DNA from 3 places in the Paenibacillus sp. FSL R7-0204 genome. Region 3 is predicted to be linked to each of the others. Evidence: riboswitches for the same ligand, from Rfam matches in the RefSeq annotation. Region 3 holds a riboswitch; each other region holds the start of a gene.
The links. Region 3 has a riboswitch for thiamine pyrophosphate ahead of thiC (phosphomethylpyrimidine synthase ThiC). Riboswitches for the same ligand answer to the same signal wherever they lie in the genome.
Positions count from the first base shown of each region.

Region 1: another riboswitch for thiamine pyrophosphate. It lies ahead of MKX42_RS32205 (ABC transporter substrate-binding protein); the one in region 3 lies ahead of thiC (phosphomethylpyrimidine synthase ThiC).
Region 2: another riboswitch for thiamine pyrophosphate. It lies ahead of MKX42_RS19595 (ABC transporter ATP-binding protein); the one in region 3 lies ahead of thiC (phosphomethylpyrimidine synthase ThiC).

Region 1 is NZ_JBBOCA010000001.1:7,429,757-7,435,548, reverse strand. Features, by position in the region: gene MKX42_RS32220 (ABC transporter ATP-binding protein) at 99-923, opposite strand; gene MKX42_RS32215 (ABC transporter permease) at 1,004-1,765, opposite strand; gene MKX42_RS32210 (thiamine-binding protein) at 1,762-2,055, opposite strand; gene MKX42_RS32205 (ABC transporter substrate-binding protein) at 2,107-3,180, opposite strand; TPP riboswitch at 3,324-3,434, opposite strand; gene MKX42_RS32200 (hypothetical protein) at 3,507-4,958, opposite strand; gene MKX42_RS32195 (MFS transporter) at 5,007-5,792, opposite strand, start outside.
Region 2 is NZ_JBBOCA010000001.1:4,432,886-4,438,677, reverse strand. Features, by position in the region: gene thiM (hydroxyethylthiazole kinase) at 1-152, opposite strand, end outside; gene MKX42_RS19605 (ABC transporter substrate-binding protein) at 402-1,463, opposite strand; gene MKX42_RS19600 (ABC transporter permease) at 1,460-2,236, opposite strand; gene MKX42_RS19595 (ABC transporter ATP-binding protein) at 2,217-3,122, opposite strand; TPP riboswitch at 3,117-3,219, opposite strand; gene MKX42_RS19590 (TetR/AcrR family transcriptional regulator) at 3,286-3,942, opposite strand; gene MKX42_RS19585 (DHA2 family efflux MFS transporter permease subunit) at 4,125-5,645, shown strand; gene MKX42_RS19580 (amino acid ABC transporter substrate-binding protein) at 5,792-5,792, shown strand, end outside.
Region 3 is NZ_JBBOCA010000001.1:42,274-48,065, forward strand. Features, by position in the region: gene MKX42_RS00190 (DUF1858 domain-containing protein) at 1-204, opposite strand, end outside; gene thiC (phosphomethylpyrimidine synthase ThiC) at 381-2,066, opposite strand; TPP riboswitch at 2,218-2,324, opposite strand; gene trxB (thioredoxin-disulfide reductase) at 2,374-3,327, opposite strand; gene MKX42_RS00205 (tetratricopeptide repeat protein) at 3,377-4,825, opposite strand; gene MKX42_RS00210 (ribose-phosphate diphosphokinase) at 5,084-5,792, opposite strand, start outside.

The DNA.
Region 1 (5,792 bases), 7.4 Mb from region 3:
CCGCTATAGACAAGGCAGTGCCGAATCAGGAGCGCTGTAGATGCGCATAGCAAGGGGCGCAAGCTTATCCCGCTAAGTCACCAGCGCAGCACCCCCTCTTAGCTCTGGCTCTTCGCCTGCTCCTCGCGCATCCACTCTGAGAGCTGGCGCCGCATCCGGAGGAACTCCGGCGAATCGGCGATCTCTTCGCGGCGCGGACGCGGGAACGGGACCTCCACGGTGTGGAGGACGGAGCCGGGACGCCCCGAGAAGACGTAGATGCGGGTGGAGAGCAGCAGCGCCTCTTCGATGTTGTGGGTGATGAACAGCACGGAGCGGCGGTTCTCCTCCCACAGCTCCAGCAGCCAGCGCTGCATCTGCTCGCGGGTCAGCGCATCGAGCGCGCTGAACGGCTCGTCGAGCAGCATCAGCTCCTGCGGCGCGAGCATGGCCCTCAGGAAGGCGGCCCGCTGCTGCATGCCGCCGGACAGCATGTGCGGGTAAGCCCGCTCGAAGCCGCCGAGGCCGATCTTCGCCAGCCAGTGGCGTGCAGCCTCGCGGGCCTCCCGCTTGGGGGCGCCTTGCAGCTCGGCGCCAAGCAGGACGTTATCCAGTGTGCTGCGCCACGGGAACAGTGCGGGCTGCTGCGGCATATAGCTGATCTTGCCGCGCTGCCCGGTCACCGGGATGCCGTTCATGCTCACGGTTCCGGTATCCGGCAGCGTAAGGCCGCCGATGATATGGAACAGCGTGCTTTTCCCGCAGCCGGACGGGCCGACAATGGAGACGAATTCCTGCGGCTCCACGGTCAGGGACACCTGATCCAGCACCTGCGTCTCCCGGCGGCGGTGCTGGAACGACTTGCTGATGCCGCTGACTTCGAGCGCAGGCGGCACACTCCGTGTACCCAGGCGTCCATCTACGTCCGCCTTCTCCAGTTCAATTCTCGTAAGCTCAGACACTTCGTCCAGCCTCCTTCAGTGCATTATGGTTACTTCCGTTCTGGATGATCCTTCCGTACACGTTAAGCATCCTTGCGCGGCTTCCAGCGCACCAGCCATCTCTCCAGCAGGGCAATGAGCGCGAATAATACGAGACTCAGCAGCACGATGATGGCGATAGCCACGAACATCCGGTCCGCACGGTAAGAGGACTTCTGCAGCAGCATATAGTAGCCGATCCCTTTGTCGGCGCCGATCCATTCGGCCACCACTGCGCCCATCACCGCATAGGTGGCGGAGATTTTGAGCCCGGAGAACAGGGAGGGCAAGGAGCCGGGAAGCTCCAGCCGGGTGAAGATCTGCCACTTGCCCGCACCGGCCATCTTCATATAATTCATCATCACCCGGTCGCTTTGGGCCAGTCCGCCCATGGCTGCAACAGCTACGGGGAAGAAGCAGACGAGGGTGATCAGGATGATTTTGGGCAGCAGGCCGAAGCCGAACCAGATAATCAGCAGCGGGGCCAGCGCAATGGAGGGCACATTCTGGCTGAGGATCAGCAGCGGATAGATCGCCCGCTTGACCCAGGGCAGCAGATGCAGCAGCAAGGCGGTGAGCAGGCCGATGCCTGTGCCGACCGGGAAGCCGATCAGGGTCAGCCGCAGCGTGGCGGCGGTGTGCTCCCAGATCCCGGAGGCGTTGTTCTTCGATTCACGCGCGATATCCGCGGGGCTGGGCAGCTGGTAAGCCGGGATGTCGAATAGCATGACCGATAGCTGCCATATCCCGACAAAAAAGAGGACCGCCACAAAGGGCGGCCACACTAGCTTCCAGGTGCTTCTCACGGCCGGTATTTCTCCGTCAGCTTCTCCATGCTGATGCCGCCCGGATTATGGGCGATCTTGATCTGGGAGATGACACTAGGACTGCCGGAAGCGATCAGCGCCTCATGCATATCACGCACAATATCGAGAAGGTCGGACAGCTCGCCCTCCATCGTGGTCTCCAGCGGATTCACCTGATGCTTCACGCCTGACTTCTGAATGACCTCAATGGCCTTGTCCACGTAAGGGATGGAATCCTCGTTGTTCGGTGTCTTCGGAATTACCTGAATGCTGAGCAGTGTATTAGCCATGATCAATCATTCCTTTCAAGTTAGGTATAAGATTCCCGCCATGCGGGCTCATTATGATTCCGGCAAAAATTCATTCGTAAACGTACTCTCCGCATCCAGCGGCTTATCCAGCAGCTTCAGGCCGTACATCCAGTCGGCGTAATTCTTCCAGATCTCAAGCTTCTGCTCACCCCAGCGCGGGGCGTCGTCCTTGTATTTCGGGCTAAGCCATTTCTGGCTGGCCAGCACCAGCTTGGGATCAAGGTCTGGTACAGCATCCGACAGGACCGTTGCGGCTTCTTCCGGGTTATCGATAGCGTACTGATATCCCTTGGACGTAGCCTTCAGGAAGGCCTTCACCACTTCAGGATGCTCGGCGATCTCCTTCTCGCTAGTGGTCAGCACCGGCGTGTAGTAATCCAGCTGCGGAGCATAATCCTTCAGATACAGCATATCCAGCGGCTCCCCGCGCAGCTCGGCTTCCACGCCGGTCCAGGCGTAGAAGATCCAGGCGAAGTCAATATCCCGCTTCACGGCTGTGAAAAAGTCCGCTTCGCCGATATTCACCAGCTTCACCTTGGAGACATCCCCGCCTTCAGGGTCCATGATGGCTTTCATGGCAGCCTGCTCCGCAGGGGAGCCCCAGCCTCCGTACGTTTTGCCTTCAAAGTCCTTCGGCGTCTTAATATTGCGGTCCTTCGGAGCCGCGAACCCGGAGGTATTATGCTGAATGATTGCAGCGATCGACACCAGCGGCACATCCTGCAGACGGGCCAGGGTCAGCGCCTCCTGGGCACTGATGCCGAACTGGGCTTCGCCGGAAGTGACCATCGTATCGGACCCGGCAGCGCCAGGCTGTACAATCTGCACATCAAGCCCTTCCTCCGCGTAATAGCCCAGCTCTTTGGCAGCATACAGGCCGGTGTGATTCGTGTTCGGCGTCCAGTCCAGGGCAATCTTGACCTGGGTTAGCGCCTTAGGTGCATCCGTGGGTGCGGCTGCGGTTGCATCAGGTGCAGCCGTGCTGTTACCGGCAGCAGGTGCGCTGGCCCCCGCATTGCCGCTGTTGTTCCCGCCGCCACATCCCGCTACGGTAAGCAGCAGCATGGAGCTGAGCAGTAGTGTGACTGTTTTTTTGACTCCCATTTCTCTCTCCTTCCAGCAACCCCTGGTCTTCAGAGCTTACAGAAACCGTAATCCTGTATATCCTTAGAATCAAAAAAGCGTCCCGAAGATCGGGACGCCAGTGACTTGCGTGAGGGGAATTCAGCTTCAGTACCGCTCAAGGCACTGTGCCGAATGAAGATTCCTACGCTGGCATTATCCAGATCAGGTATAAGGGTCAGTATCTTGTGGGATACAATCTCAGCCGGCCAATTCCAGCACCCCTGGTTCTATAAAGTTCACGGGTATTGCTATGTTCTTACGGTGTATTATAGACGGCAGTCCCGCCGTTGTCCACCCTCTGTGTCTTAATCCCTCGTATAATGCCGCTTCTTGCGGCGGCTGCGGATGCCGTTCCAGATCTCTCTCAGCGTTAAGCCGACACTGACGGTGATCCCCGAGAAGGTCAGGAACAGAGCCAGATACTCGAACGCGGAGTACTCCAGCATTTTGCTCCAGTCGATCTGGCCCTTCAGATCCTCGATCACCTGGTTCATCCCGTAAATCCCGCTGATAACCGTAAAGACGGTGAGCACCATCAGGAGCGTATCCCGCCGTTTGGCCTGGAATTTGTCCTGATACTGGAACAGGTCATTCAGGGTCATTTTCACCTCATCGAACAGGGCGTCATTGCCATACACCTTACGCAGCTGAAAAAAAATCTCACGCCCCTGCGACTGCGAAATCAGCTCCAGGAAGTAGAATTTGGCCGAGAATTTGTTGATCAGGAAGATCAGATTCTCGATCTCGTCGTTATCGTGGTTGATGCGCAGCCGGGAGTGGAGGTTGGCGAGCTTCAGCAGCACGATTTTATGAAAAATACTCAGCAGCATTCCGTAATAATATTCGCCGTACATCTGGCTGATCAGACCTGCAGCAATCTCCGGCTTGGCCCGGCTCACGCAGCAAAAGGTCTGCTCATTGGTCATATAGTAGGTGTCCGGACCCCAGCGGCTGTAGCAATGATCCCGGGTGTACTGCTTGATATAATCCGGATCACTTGCACTCATATAGGGGCTGCCGTCGATGGTCAGACCATCCACCTGGGAGGCACGGTAGAGCATTTCGACACTGATCTCTTCCTCATCCTCCGGGAGATTAACGCCGTAGAAGGCCTGCACCAGCATCCGTTCATCGACGAAGAAGGGCAGGGTCTCGAAATAATTGCCATTCGTCTCCGCAGGATCGAGATACGGCTCCAGACCGGCTGCCAGGTGCCTGAACACAAAGTCCTCCACCCGGGCAAAAGACTTCTTATGACAATGGATGAAGGTATGCTCATCCTGAACACTCACATCCTCCAGGTTACGGAACCGGTCGGCGAATTCCAGCACCATGCTGAAGGGGAGATTCTCCTCCTCAATAGCCACTCTTACCGTCAGGAAGCCCAGCTCGAACGGGCAGAGGAACACATCGGTCGACAGCACTCGGAAGGGAACCGTCTGGAAGGGCATTTGCAGCCCGCACAGCAGATCACTCACCCGGGAAAAGCGGCGGAAGGAATCCTTGTCCTTCTCACGCGGAAACAAGACATGGGCGGCAAACGGAAGATAGCTGCGCTCCATTTTCTCATGGGATACACAGTGGTTCTCTCCGTAATAGGCATGCTCCAGTTCCTTGTTCTCAAGAAAAAAACGCGTAAATCCATCCTTCTGTAAACTCTCAATCAGCTCTTGATCGACCTCCGCCTTAATCGAAAAGGGGAAAATGAATTGCAGCAAGGCGGTATGCAGAGTGGGCTCGGAATGCGGTATAGCCATGGGTGGGTTCCATCCTTATTTACAGAATATGGACCTTGTAGTTTACAATTACCCGATTCTCCAGGCGGTTACGCTCAGCACGAATAACAGCGCGGCAAAAGCGGCCAAAAGTCCTGAGGTCTGGGCGATCTGCAGATGATCCATGGACCAGCCGGTCAGCAGCGGCAGTACTGCGCCGCCAATTCCTCCGGAGGCGATCATAATGCTGGGCGTGGATTCTTCCGCGCCGGGCAGCAGCTTGCTGGAGAAGACCAGCGCGATGGAGAAGATGCCGGACATGAACAGGCCAAGCAGCAGGATGATGGCAAAGGCGGCAAGCCGGTGACCGGCGAACGGGAAAATAATAAGCAGCAGCAAAGCGGCAAAGCAGCTGACGAGCACATAGATGCGGTAGGAGATCTTCTCTGCGATGACACCGGCGAACAGTCTGCCTGCCGACATGGCAAGCCAGAAGAAGGTCACCGTGAGCGCAGCCGCGGCCTCGCTCATGCCCAGCTTCGCGATGAAGATCGCCGGCATGAAATTCACCAGGCTCATCTCAGTGCCTACATAGAGAAAGAAGAACAGAATGAACAAGCCAAGCACCACCCATTGCTTGCCCTTGTAGGGCAAGGACAATCTTCTGGTGGTTCCCGCTGCCGCAGCGCGGTCAGGGCGGGCAGGCCGCTCATTCAGCGCGCTGTCCAGCGGGCCGAATCTGCTCTTCGCCCAGAAGAGCAGCGAGAGGAGGGAGCAGGCGGCAACGATCAGGAAGGCCAGCCTCCACTGCCCTGCGGCAATCAGCGGACTGGCCGCCAGCGGCATGAGCAGCGCCCCGACACCGAACAGCACCTC
Region 2 (5,792 bases), 4.4 Mb from region 3:
ACATCCGCTACTTCTTCAATGGCATCGGCCATGAATGGCGAGGCTCCCAGAGCCAGCAGCCCGTTAGCTGTGAAGTTAGCGACTACGATATTCGTAATATTATGCACCAGCGGGTTCGCCTGGCGTACTTTGGACAGATAAGACATATGAATTCCTCCTGAAAGATGTATTAGTGATAAGGGTTTAAAAAGACGACCTTAATATTAGCTCGAAGCATTGTCGTCGCTGCGGTGAACATTTGGACTTTCGGCCGCTGTTGTCCCCAGATTTCTTGATTTTTACCACTAATCGTGGTAGAAATCCGGGGACAAAGGCGGTCGCTATCGCTCCTTCAGTTCCAAATTTCCCCTCCGCTTCTTTTTGCTTTTTGTTAAATCTTTAGTACGTCTTGCAGAACCCTTTTAAAAATTAATAAAAGCATTCTTAATATCCACTTCCGCAGCCAGCAAGCCGTTCTCGCTCAGCCACTGGTTCACCTTCTCCCATGATGGGCTCTCCTGATAGCCGAAGGGCTGGGAGCCGGCATCCATCAGCGGCAGAAGGATCTCAAGACTGCGCTGTTCAATGGCTTCATCCAGCGGCGCGGTGTCCTCTTGATGGGCAAGCAGCAGCTTCAGCGCTTCATCCGGGTGATCGGCTACATACTGCTGGCCTTTTCTGATCGCATCCACGAATTTCTGATAAAAGCCCTGTGAATCCTGAAGTCCCTGCTCACTGGCGACCAGCACCAGCTCATAATAATCCGGGACCCCGTAATCCACGGGATTGAAGGAACGGACCGGATGACCTTGCTGCTCCAGAATCAGCTGCTCATGGTTGATGAACCCGCCCATAATTCCATCCACCCGTCCGGTGGAGAGAGCAGGAATCAGCTCATAGCCGACATCCACCAGCTTGAGGGAGGAAGGGTCCCCGCCGTCGCTTTTCACCATCGTGTTCAGCATGGCTTCATACAACGGGACGGAGGAATATCCGGCTTGCTTGCCGGACAGCTCTCCGGGGCGGGTAATGCCGCTGTCTGCGGCAACCATGAGATGATTCAGCGGGTGGCGCACCAGCGCAGCGATCGATTTGACCGGAATCTGCTCGCCCCGTGCCATCAGCACCTGCGGCTGATAACTCAGTGCCAGATCCACCTTCCCCGCAGCAACAAGCTTCAGCGCATCATTGGTATCGGCCGGCATCTGAATCTCAACCTCCAGACCTTCCTCAGCGAAATAGCCTTCAGCCTCTGCCGCATACAAAAAAGAGTGAACAGCATTGGGATACCAGTCGAGCATAATCGTCAGCTTATGGGCGTTGTCTTCAGCTCCAGTCCCCGCCGAGGAGCCGGAGGCCGCCGGATTGTTCGTATTGGCGCAGCCTGCCAGGACAGGCAGCATACAGAGCAGCAGAGCGGACAGCAGCATGGCTGGCCTTGAAATTGTATGGCGCAGATAACGGGAATAGCGGGTAGTAGTCATGAATAACGTCCTCTTTTCTTCAGAATAATCTTCTCCAGCGCGGCGACTGCCAGAAACAGCAGGATACCGAGCAGGGATAATAAGACAACAGCGGCGAACATCTTGGCGCTCTGCAGATTCCCGGCCATTCTGCGGCTGAAATAGCCCAGTCCCTGGCTGCCCCCAAGCCATTCCCCGATGGTTGCACCAATCACACAGTACACAGCCGACAGCTTCAGTCCGGAGAAAAAAGAAGGCAAGGCCAGCGGGACGCCCACCTTCCCGAGAATCTGCCAGCGGTTCGCGCCGTACGTCAGCAAGAGCTCCCGGTAGGCGTTCGTGTTCTTGGACAAGCCATCATAGGTGCCGATGACCACCGGGAAGAAAGCGGTCAGGAAGACAACGGCGACCTTGCTCCACAAGGTGTAGCCGAACCACATGATGAACAGGGGCGAGAGCGCGATCAGCGGAACCGTCTGGCTGATAATCAGCAGCGGGTACAGCGCCTTGGCCAGCGGACGGAACAGGTGCATGGCGATTCCCAGCAGGCTGCCGCAGATCACCGACAATGCAAAGCCTGTGAGTACCTCAAGCAGGGTAGCAGGCAGATGCACCCCGAATAATAAGCGGCGTTCCTCCAGCATGGCCCTGCAGATGGCGGACGGAGCCGGAAGGATGAAGGGAGGGACCAGGCCCAGCCGGGCTACTGTCTCCCATACCGCAAGCGTCAGCAGGGCGAGCAGGGCAGCCGGCCCGTAATGCTGGAGCAATCTTCTAGGAGCGGCGGTTCTCATATAGCTTCAGCTCCAATTCCTGACGCAGGGCGGCGAACTGCGGTTCATAGTTCAGACTGTGATGACGAGGACGGGGAAGACCGGCTGAGAATTCTTGCATTCCGCTGCCCTCTCTGCCAGTCATTAGATAGATTCTGTCACTGAGCAGGAGCGCCTCCTCCAGGTCATGGGTGATGAACAGCACCGTCTTGTCCAGCTCCGCCCATAACTCCAGCAGCCAGCGCTGCAGCGAACGCTTGGTAATGGCATCAAGCGCCCCGAACGGCTCATCGAGCAGCAGAAGGTTGTTTCCCGCCGCCACGGTGCGGAGGACCGCCACGCGCTGGCGCATCCCGCCGGACAGCTCCTGGGGATAAGCCCCTTCGGTTCCCTCAAGGCCGAAGCGTTGCAGCAGGGTACGGATCTCGGCAACGGCGGCCGCTTTGGGACGGCTGTGCTTGAGCTCCCAGGGCAGCAGACAATTGTCCAATACGGTCCGCCAAGGCAGGAGGAGATCCTGCTGCGGCATGTAGGCCACACTGCCCAGCCTTTTCGCTGCTGTAATGGACTCGGCTCCATTCAGCATAATTCTGCCGCTGCCCGGCTCCAGCAGACCGGCGATGATTTTGAACAAAGTGCTTTTGCCGGATCCGCTTCCGCCTACGACAGAAATGAATTCGCCGCGCTGCACATTCATGGATAGCCCTGAGAAGACGGGGGTCCGGGACGAACCGGTCCCGAAAGCATAGGATAGATTGCTAATGTTGATCATAAGACTATGTACGAAGCCTCCTCGTGTTGAAATAGATACTTCGCGGAGCACAAAAAAGCCCCATTCATTCCCGGAGGCAATGAATGGGGCGGAAGGTACAGTCAGCTGCTGGTGTGATGAGAACCACTGATACATTCTGCTCCACTTCCCTCCGCTGGTATGATCCAGATCAGGTTCAAAGGGTCCGGAGCTTAAGCTCCGTCTCAGTCGGCCGACTCCCCTAGTGAATAATGTTGCTATTGAATTCGTAATTGCTACTTAATATACCACAAATTCTCCTCTTGTAAAGGGCAGGCGGTCAGCGCTTTGCCAGACCGGTCACGAACAAAGTGATGATGCCCCTGGAGATGTCCAGCTTGGAGGAGTGGTGCCGCTTCTGCTCATACAGGTACAGATCGGGACTGAGGACAGAGATTAAGGCGGTGGCCGCAAAGGCCGGATCAATGTCAATAATCTCGCCCCCTGCCGCAGCGCGCTCTAGCAGTTCTGTCATCATCACCCCCAGCCGCTGGAAAAAAGGATGCTCAAACTGGGTCAGCTGCTTCTTGCCGGTGAACTCGGCTTTGATCATATTCAGCAGCTCGGCATATTGCTCAATGAAATCGGCAATCTGCTCAATGCTGCTCTGCAGCTGAGCGAGAGCCGGGAGTTCTCCGGCACTGGCAGCGACCTGCTGCTCCAGCCCGGACAGGAATTGATCTGCGCTGCCCTTCAGTAGTGCAGAACAGATCTCACCCTTGTCCGTGAAACGGCGGTACAGGGAGCCTTGCCCTATGCCTGCACGCTTGGCAATGCTGTACATGCTGACCGCCTCAAGTCCGCTCTCAGTGAACAACTGGCGGGCAGCTTCAAGAATCCGCTGTACATAAGGATCGGCGGACACTGGCGGAGCGGATTCTATGGCTTGCGGAGCTGAGCGCGGGAGCTGTGCAGCATCGGTGTCTGGCTTGTTCATGAGGACCCCTTTCAGAAATAAATCAGTGATTTACAGAAAAATAAATAAAAGAATTGACACAACGGACAATTGTCCGTAGACTATGAATTGCACTTACGGACAGTTGTCCGTTCACTCATTATATAGAACAATCTGCCCGCAGGTCAATCTAGAACGCGGACAGCTTTAGGAGGAGAAGAGACATGGATCAGACCTTGAAGCAGGAAGCCGATTTCCGGCTGTCCAGCATTCTGGTTCCGCTGCTGGCTATTATTGCAGGAGTATTTATGGTTGTGCTGGACAGTACGGCGATGAACGTAGCCTTGTCCAGGCTGGTGGTGGATTTCAAGACGGACCTGCATACGCTGCAGTGGGTAGTTACCGGATATATGCTGGCCCAAGCTTCCGTTATTCCGCTGTCAGGCTGGCTGTCTGACCGGTTCGGAGCCAAGACGGTCTTCCTGACAGCGGTAATTGTGTTCACGATAGGCTCGATTCTGTGCGCTACACCAAGCAGCGCCGAGTGGCTGATTGTTTTCCGGGTTATTCAGGGACTGGGCGGCGGCTGTGTGCTCCCTGTAGGAATGGCCTACGTATACAGACTGGCTCCCAAAAGTAAGGTCGGCGTTGTCATGGGGATTATGGGCATTCCCGTTCTGTTCGCACCGGCTATTGGTCCGGTATTGTCGGGCTGGCTGGTTGAATACCATTCCTGGCGCTGGATCTTCCTCATTAATATTCCGATTGGCATCATTGCTGTACTGATTGGACTGCGCAAGCTGCCGAGTGCGGCGAAGAACAGCGTGCCCGGCATGGATAAGCTAGGTATGGTTCTTGGCCCGCTGGCTTTTGCATCGCTCACTTACGGGGTTAGCCAGGGCGCTCAGAGCTGGACCTCTGATAAGACGCTGATTGGGCTGCTGCTGGGCGCTGTGGCGCTGATTGCTTTTGTCATCGCCGAGCTGCGCTCCAAGACACCGCTGCTGGAGCTGCGGATTCTGAAATCCGTAGATTTCACGACAGGAATCATCGTGCAGTGGATTGCCCAGTTCGGCTTATACGGCGCGTTATTCCTGCTCCCGCAATTTCTGCAGCAGGCCCGCGGCTTCGGCGCATTTGATACCGGTCTGACGCTGCTGCCGCAAGCGATCGCTTCCGGGCTGATGATGCCGATTGCCGGGATACTGTTCGACCGGATCGGTGTGCGCTGGCTCGTGGTCTGCGGTCTCAGTCTGGTCTCCGGCGCATTATTTCAATATTCTCATGTGGATCTTACCACGCAGAGCCGTGATTTGATCCTTCCGCTGATCATGTGCGGGGCGGGCATGGGGATGATGATGATGCCCATGAACACGCATCTGCTCAACAAGGCGCCCAGCCATCTGGTGAACCGGGTAACCTCGCTGACGAACTCGATGCAGCAGGTAATTACTTCGCTGGCCGTCTCGACGCTGGTTACGATTCTGACCGCAAGAACAACGGCGCGCGGCATAGAGATGCAGGAAGCGGCGGCGGCTGCCGGTAAAAGCACCGCAGGCGCTTCACAGCAAGCTTTGCTGCTGGCTAAGCAAACCGTATTATCCCAGGGCTTCGCGGACACATTCCACATTATGATGTTTGTCGCGCTTGGCGGTGCGGTTCTTGGACTGCTTCTGCGCCGCGGCCGCCATTCCGGAACTGAACGTTCTAAGGAGAAGGCAGCACCGGAAATCATGCATGTATAGTAATACCCATATAGAAGCAGAGCTTATGTAGTCCATAGAGCAGCGATTCTCCATTTCCCGGAGGGTCGCTTTTTGTGTTGCAGGAGCAGAAATTGGGGCAAGCTAAGCTGGTGTCTGCAGAGAAGATATGAGAGGGGATTCATCAAA
Region 3 (5,792 bases):
CTGCCAAAAGGCCAGCCGAACGGTTTCCAGCTCTATTTTTTTTAATTTCATTCCTTTGGACAGGGTCATGAATCTTCCTGCAGTCTGCAGCATTCCAGGCTTCGCAATATCACGGAATCCCAGCTCCACCATGATCTCCACCACTTCCGGGTGCCTGGTTACCAGCTCAAAGACCGGTTCATCCAGCTTCAACGCTTTGCTCATCCTTTTACACACCTCACTAATGAGAATTCTTCTCAACAACAGCTTAGCATAGGGTACAGGGGTGGATTGTGATTGTAATCACTAACTACAAAAAGACTATCCCTGCAAGCCATTCAGCTTGGGGGATAGCCTAAGAATGTTATGATTCCGCTGTATTAGCAGCTAAATTACAGTGATTAACTCCATCTATGGGAATTACGGATATCATGCGAAATCCGCATGCTGCAGAACTTAGGTCCGCACATCGAACAGAAATGCGCCTGCTTCGCCCCCTCCGCCGGAAGGGTCTCGTCATGATACGCGAGCGCCCTTTCAGGGTCGAGGGAGAGATGGAACTGGTCGCGCCAGCGGAACTCGAACCGCGCCTTGGACAGCGCATCGTCACGGTCCTGCGCTCCCGGATGCCCCTTCGCGAGGTCTGCGGCATGTGCAGCAATTTTGTAGGTAATAACGCCTTCGCGCACATCATTCTTGTCAGGCAGGCCTAAATGCTCCTTAGGGGTAACGTAACACAGCATCGCCGTTCCGAGCCCCCCGATCATCGCTGCTCCGATGGCCGAAGTGATGTGATCATAGCCGGGTGCAATATCCGTAGTCAGCGGCCCAAGCGTATAGAAAGGAGCTTCCCGGCAAATCTCAAGCTGCTTATCCATATTCTCCTTAATCTTGTGCAGCGGCACATGTCCCGGACCTTCGACCATGACCTGAACATCGTGCTTCCAGGCTAGTAGCGTCAGTTCTCCCAGCGTCTCCAGCTCGGCGAACTGAGCTTCGTCATTGGCATCGGCGATAGAGCCGGGACGCAGGCCATCCCCAAGTGAGAAGGCCACATCATACGTCTTCATGATCTCACATATATCTTCAAAGTGTGTGTACAGGAAGTTCTCCTGCTGATGGGCCAGGCACCAGGCGGCCATAATCGAACCGCCCCGGGATACGATGCCGGTCATTCTCCGGGCAGTGAGCGGAATATAGCGCCGCAGCACCCCTGCATGAATAGTAAAGTAATCCACCCCCTGCTCCGCCTGTTCAATCAGCGTGTCACGGTAGAGCTCCCAGGTTAAGTTCTCGGCTATGCCGTTCACCTTCTCCAGCGCCTGGTATAAGGGCACTGTACCAACCGGCACAGGAGAATTGCGGATAATCCACTCCCGGGTGGTATGGATCTTGGAGCCGGTGGATAGATCCATAATGGTGTCAGCCCCCCAGCGTGTCGCCCAGCGCATCTTCTCCACTTCATCTTCTATAGAAGAAGTGACCGCAGAATTTCCGATATTCGCATTGATCTTCACCAGGAAGTTACGGCCGATAATCATCGGCTCACTCTCCGGGTGATTGATATTGGCCGGAATAATGGCACGGCCCGCTGCCACTTCATCCCTTACGAACTCCGGCCGGATATTCTCCCGGATCGCAATATACTCCATTTCCGGTGTGATGATCCCTTGCCTTGCATAATGCAGCTGGGTCACATTACCGCCTGCATAGGCCCGCCGGGGATTCCTGCGCAGTCCTGGACAAGCTTCGGCGGAAGCCCCTTCTCTGCGGATTCCGTTATCCTCCGGCCGCACCGCCCTTCCGGTGTATTCCTCCGAATCACCACGCTCCGCGATCCAGCTTGAACGATGCGGCGGCAACCCCCTCCGAATATCCGTCGCCTCCGCAGCATCCGTATAAATACCGCTTGTGTCATAGACACGCAGCGGAGCATTCTCCTCTTCCCCGGCAACGCCTTCGGTTCTGCTGAGGCTGATCTCCCGCATCGGAACCCGGATATCCGGGCGTGTGCCCTCCACATACACTTTACGGCTTGCGGGGAATCCGGAAAGATCCACCTCTTCGTTTTTTACCATTCCTGTCATTTCAATCTCCTCCTCTTCGTTCTGTACATTCATCAGATAAGAGGTCACGCAGCAGATTGAGCTGAAGAATCTATAGATTCCTGCAAGTCAAAAAGCCGCTCCACCTGGAGCGGCTTTATTAAAGAAACAGCCAAATAAGACTGTATTCAAAAAAGGTCCGACTCCACTTTCCTACGCTGGTATGATCCAGATCAGGTTCAAGGGTCCGGAAATTCAATTTTCCCGTCTCAGCCTATTCAGGCTCCCCTAGTGGGTATCTTATCTAATTAAATACATTTTACCTGTGCGGGTAATTCTTGTAAACCCGTTATTTGTCCAGTGATTCGCTCCAGTCGTGCACCATGGTGCCTTCCAGGAACTTCTCGGCATCCATAGCGGCCATACAGCCGGTTCCCGCTGCCGATATCGCTTGACGGTAACGGGTATCCTGCACATCGCCGCAGGCGAATACACCCGGAATGTTGGTCTCGGTAGTACCCGGGTTCACCACGATATAGCCATTAGCATCCGTGTTGATCTGACCGCCCAAGAAGGCTGTGTTCGGCGTGTGTCCAATTGCTACGAACACACCGTCTGCCTCTACCAGCTCTGTCTGACCTGTCTCATTATTAAGCACCGTAAGGCCCTTCACACCGGTCTCTCCTACCGTTACTTCCACCGGTGTGCGGTTCAAGGCCCAGGTTACCTTGCTGTTATCACGCGCCCGGTCCTGCATGATCTTCGAGGCACGCAGCTCGGGACGGCGGTGAACCAGCGTTACGCTGGACGCAAAGCGGGTCAGGAAGCTGGCTTCCTCCATGGCAGAGTCTCCGCCGCCGACGACGACAATTTTTTTATTGCGGAAAAAGAAGCCGTCACAGGTCGCACAGGTGCTGACCCCGCGTCCCACATTCTCCTGCTCGCCCGGGATGCCCAGATATCTTGCAGAAGCCCCGGTTGAAATAATAACCGACTCTGCTTCCAGTACACCCATCCCGTCCACGGTTACCTTGAACGGGCGCTGTGAGAAGTCCACCGACTCCACCCAGCCGTTCTTGAATTCAGCGCCGAAGCGTTCCGCCTGCTTGCGCATATTGTCCATCAGGTCAGGACCCAGAATCCCTTCAGGGAAGCCTGGAAAGTTCTCCACTTCTGTCGTCGTTGTCAGCTGCCCCCCCGGCTGCAAGCCTTCAATTACCAGCGGGCTCAGGTTCGCACGCGCCAGATAAATCGCGGCAGTCAGCCCGGCCGGGCCTGTTCCGATTACAATCGTTTTGTACATTACATTGGCCTCCTTACAAGTAGGTGTGTGTCTTAGAACAACTATGGCTTCAAATACGGGTAGTGGACGGCGATAAGCCGCCGGTTCCGGGCAGTATCCCCTTCGGTCCGGGAGCAGCCGCAGGCTCCTGCTCTTCGCCCGGCAAACCGCCGGCTTCATTCAGGTTCTCCCCGATCAGCCGCTGAAGGCTGAACAATGCTGCCTCCTGCAGGCGGTCCTCCTGCAGGGGCTCCTGCTCCAGAACTCCGCGCAGCACCTCGGACATCTCCTCGTCCTCAATCCAGCGGAGCGCCTCGGTCACCTGAAGCTTCGTAGCGGAATCGCCGTAGCGCAGCGCCCAGAAGAACGAGGCGCGCAGCAGCGGATTATTCCGCACTTCTTCAGTGAACCTGCCCGTATTCCCCTTCCACTGCTTCAACTGCTCCTGGAAGGGCAGCTGATAATTATAGCTGACAGCAGGCATAGGGTGTCCTTCTGCCCGGGCCTGCTGGAGCTGGGACAGGAAGAACGCCGGGACAGCGGAAGCAGGGTCCAGCTTGGCTGCCTGTCTCCAGCAGCGCAGCGCCTCATCATGTCTTCCGCTATTGCTTGCCGCTGCCGCACAGTAATGATACAGGCCGGCGTCTGCGGCGACCTCCTCGTCCTTCAGCAGACGGCGGAAATGGCTGTAAGCAGCGGTATGCCGGCCCAGGATACCCATAGTTGTAGCCATTTTGAATACATGCTCCTGATGGAAGGGCACCGTTGCTTCAAGCATCCCCAGCAGCGTCTCAAGCTGCTCCTTGTCCCCTGCATACTGCAGGAAGATGGCCATATTGCACAGAGCGTGCAGATTGCCGGGGTCCTGCTTCAGCACCTCATTCAGACATTCCTTGGCCTTGGCGAACCGGCCCATATAGAAATGGGCGAGTGCCAGATTATTATGCGCAGCCAAAAAATCCGGGGTGCCCGCAGTGATCTCCTCCAACAGCTCTACAGCCTGAGGAAACTTGCCCTCCTCCAGCAGACTGCGCGCCCGGTCATGCTCTACGACTCCCTCACGGCTGCGGATACGCACCAGCGGAGCGGGCCGGTTCAGCTCATATTGCAGCAGCTCCATCAGTTCTTCGGATTCGGTCATGAACTCGCCGTTAGCATCCTCTTCCAAGTAAATGACCAGCGAACGCTCCGCCTCTTCAAAGCTTTCCATATTAGCGAAGTTATTAGCCATATAGAAATGGCATTCCGTCATAGCGGGGTCGATCTTCTCCAGAACATGGATAAGAATCTCGTTAGATGCGGTATAATTGCCCATCTCAGATAATATACCCGCCATATTGCAATGATTCACCGGATTATCCGGCTCATATTCGACAGCTTTGCGAAAATTTCTTAATGCCTTATCATATTGAAAGCGGTCCAGCGACCGAACGGCTCTTTCAAAGAAAAAATTGGCATCCAGAGTGACCGGAATGACATTACTGTTCTCCGCGACATTCTCTGAAGTTCTCTCAATCATGGAAGCAAGGCACCTCCCTTTTGTCAGCTTTCCTAGCCTTACACCTTACCTGATCGTTTCCATTTATGGTCTCGGCTGTCTTCTCCACACAGTATACCACATGTGGCAACGAGATTCTCAATCTCAAGAGAGTGCTGACGGGAGGGAAAAGCTCAAGTGGAAACGGCTTTGCTGTCCTTTCAGGGACGGCACCCGTTTAAGCGAAAAATAGAAGGATAGGTTATCATGTGCCTCATTCACAAAAAAAAGACGCGGGAGCTAAATCCCTGCGTCTCTAAACAGCTTATCTATGGAACCGCCCTCGATGATAATACGCGTGGCCTCAGCCAGCATGGGAGCTACCGAGAGCACCGCGAATCTGCTGGAATGCTCGTCCGGCAGGGCAATGGAATCGGTAATGACAATCTCGTCGATATTGGGATGATCCATCCGCTCAAGCGCATCCCCGGAGAACAGTCCGTGCGTAGCACAGACGATACTGTTCCGGGCGCCCCGCTCCTTCAGGCCCTCCACCACATTGACGATCGTGGTTCCGGTATCTATAAGATCCTCTATAATGATTGGCGTCCTGCCTTCCACATCACCAATGACATGCGTAATCACCGATTCATTATGCGCCGGACGCTTCTTAATCATGATGGCGAACGGCGAATCCAGCCGGCTGGCCAGCTTCTCCGCCATGGACGCTCGTCCCGCATCCGGGGAGACCACGACCAGATCGGTAAGCCCCTTCACCTTCAGATAACCGCTAATCAGATCAAGCGCGGTCAGATGATCGACCGGAATATTGAAGAATCCCTGTATGGCTGCGGCATGCAGATCAATGGTAATTACCCGCGTTGCACCGGCGGTGGTCAGCACATCGGCGACCATTTTGGCCGAGATCGGTTCACGCGGTGCAGATTTGCGCTCCTGCCGGGCGTACCCGTAATAAGGAACGATAATGTTCACCGTTCTGGCCGATGCG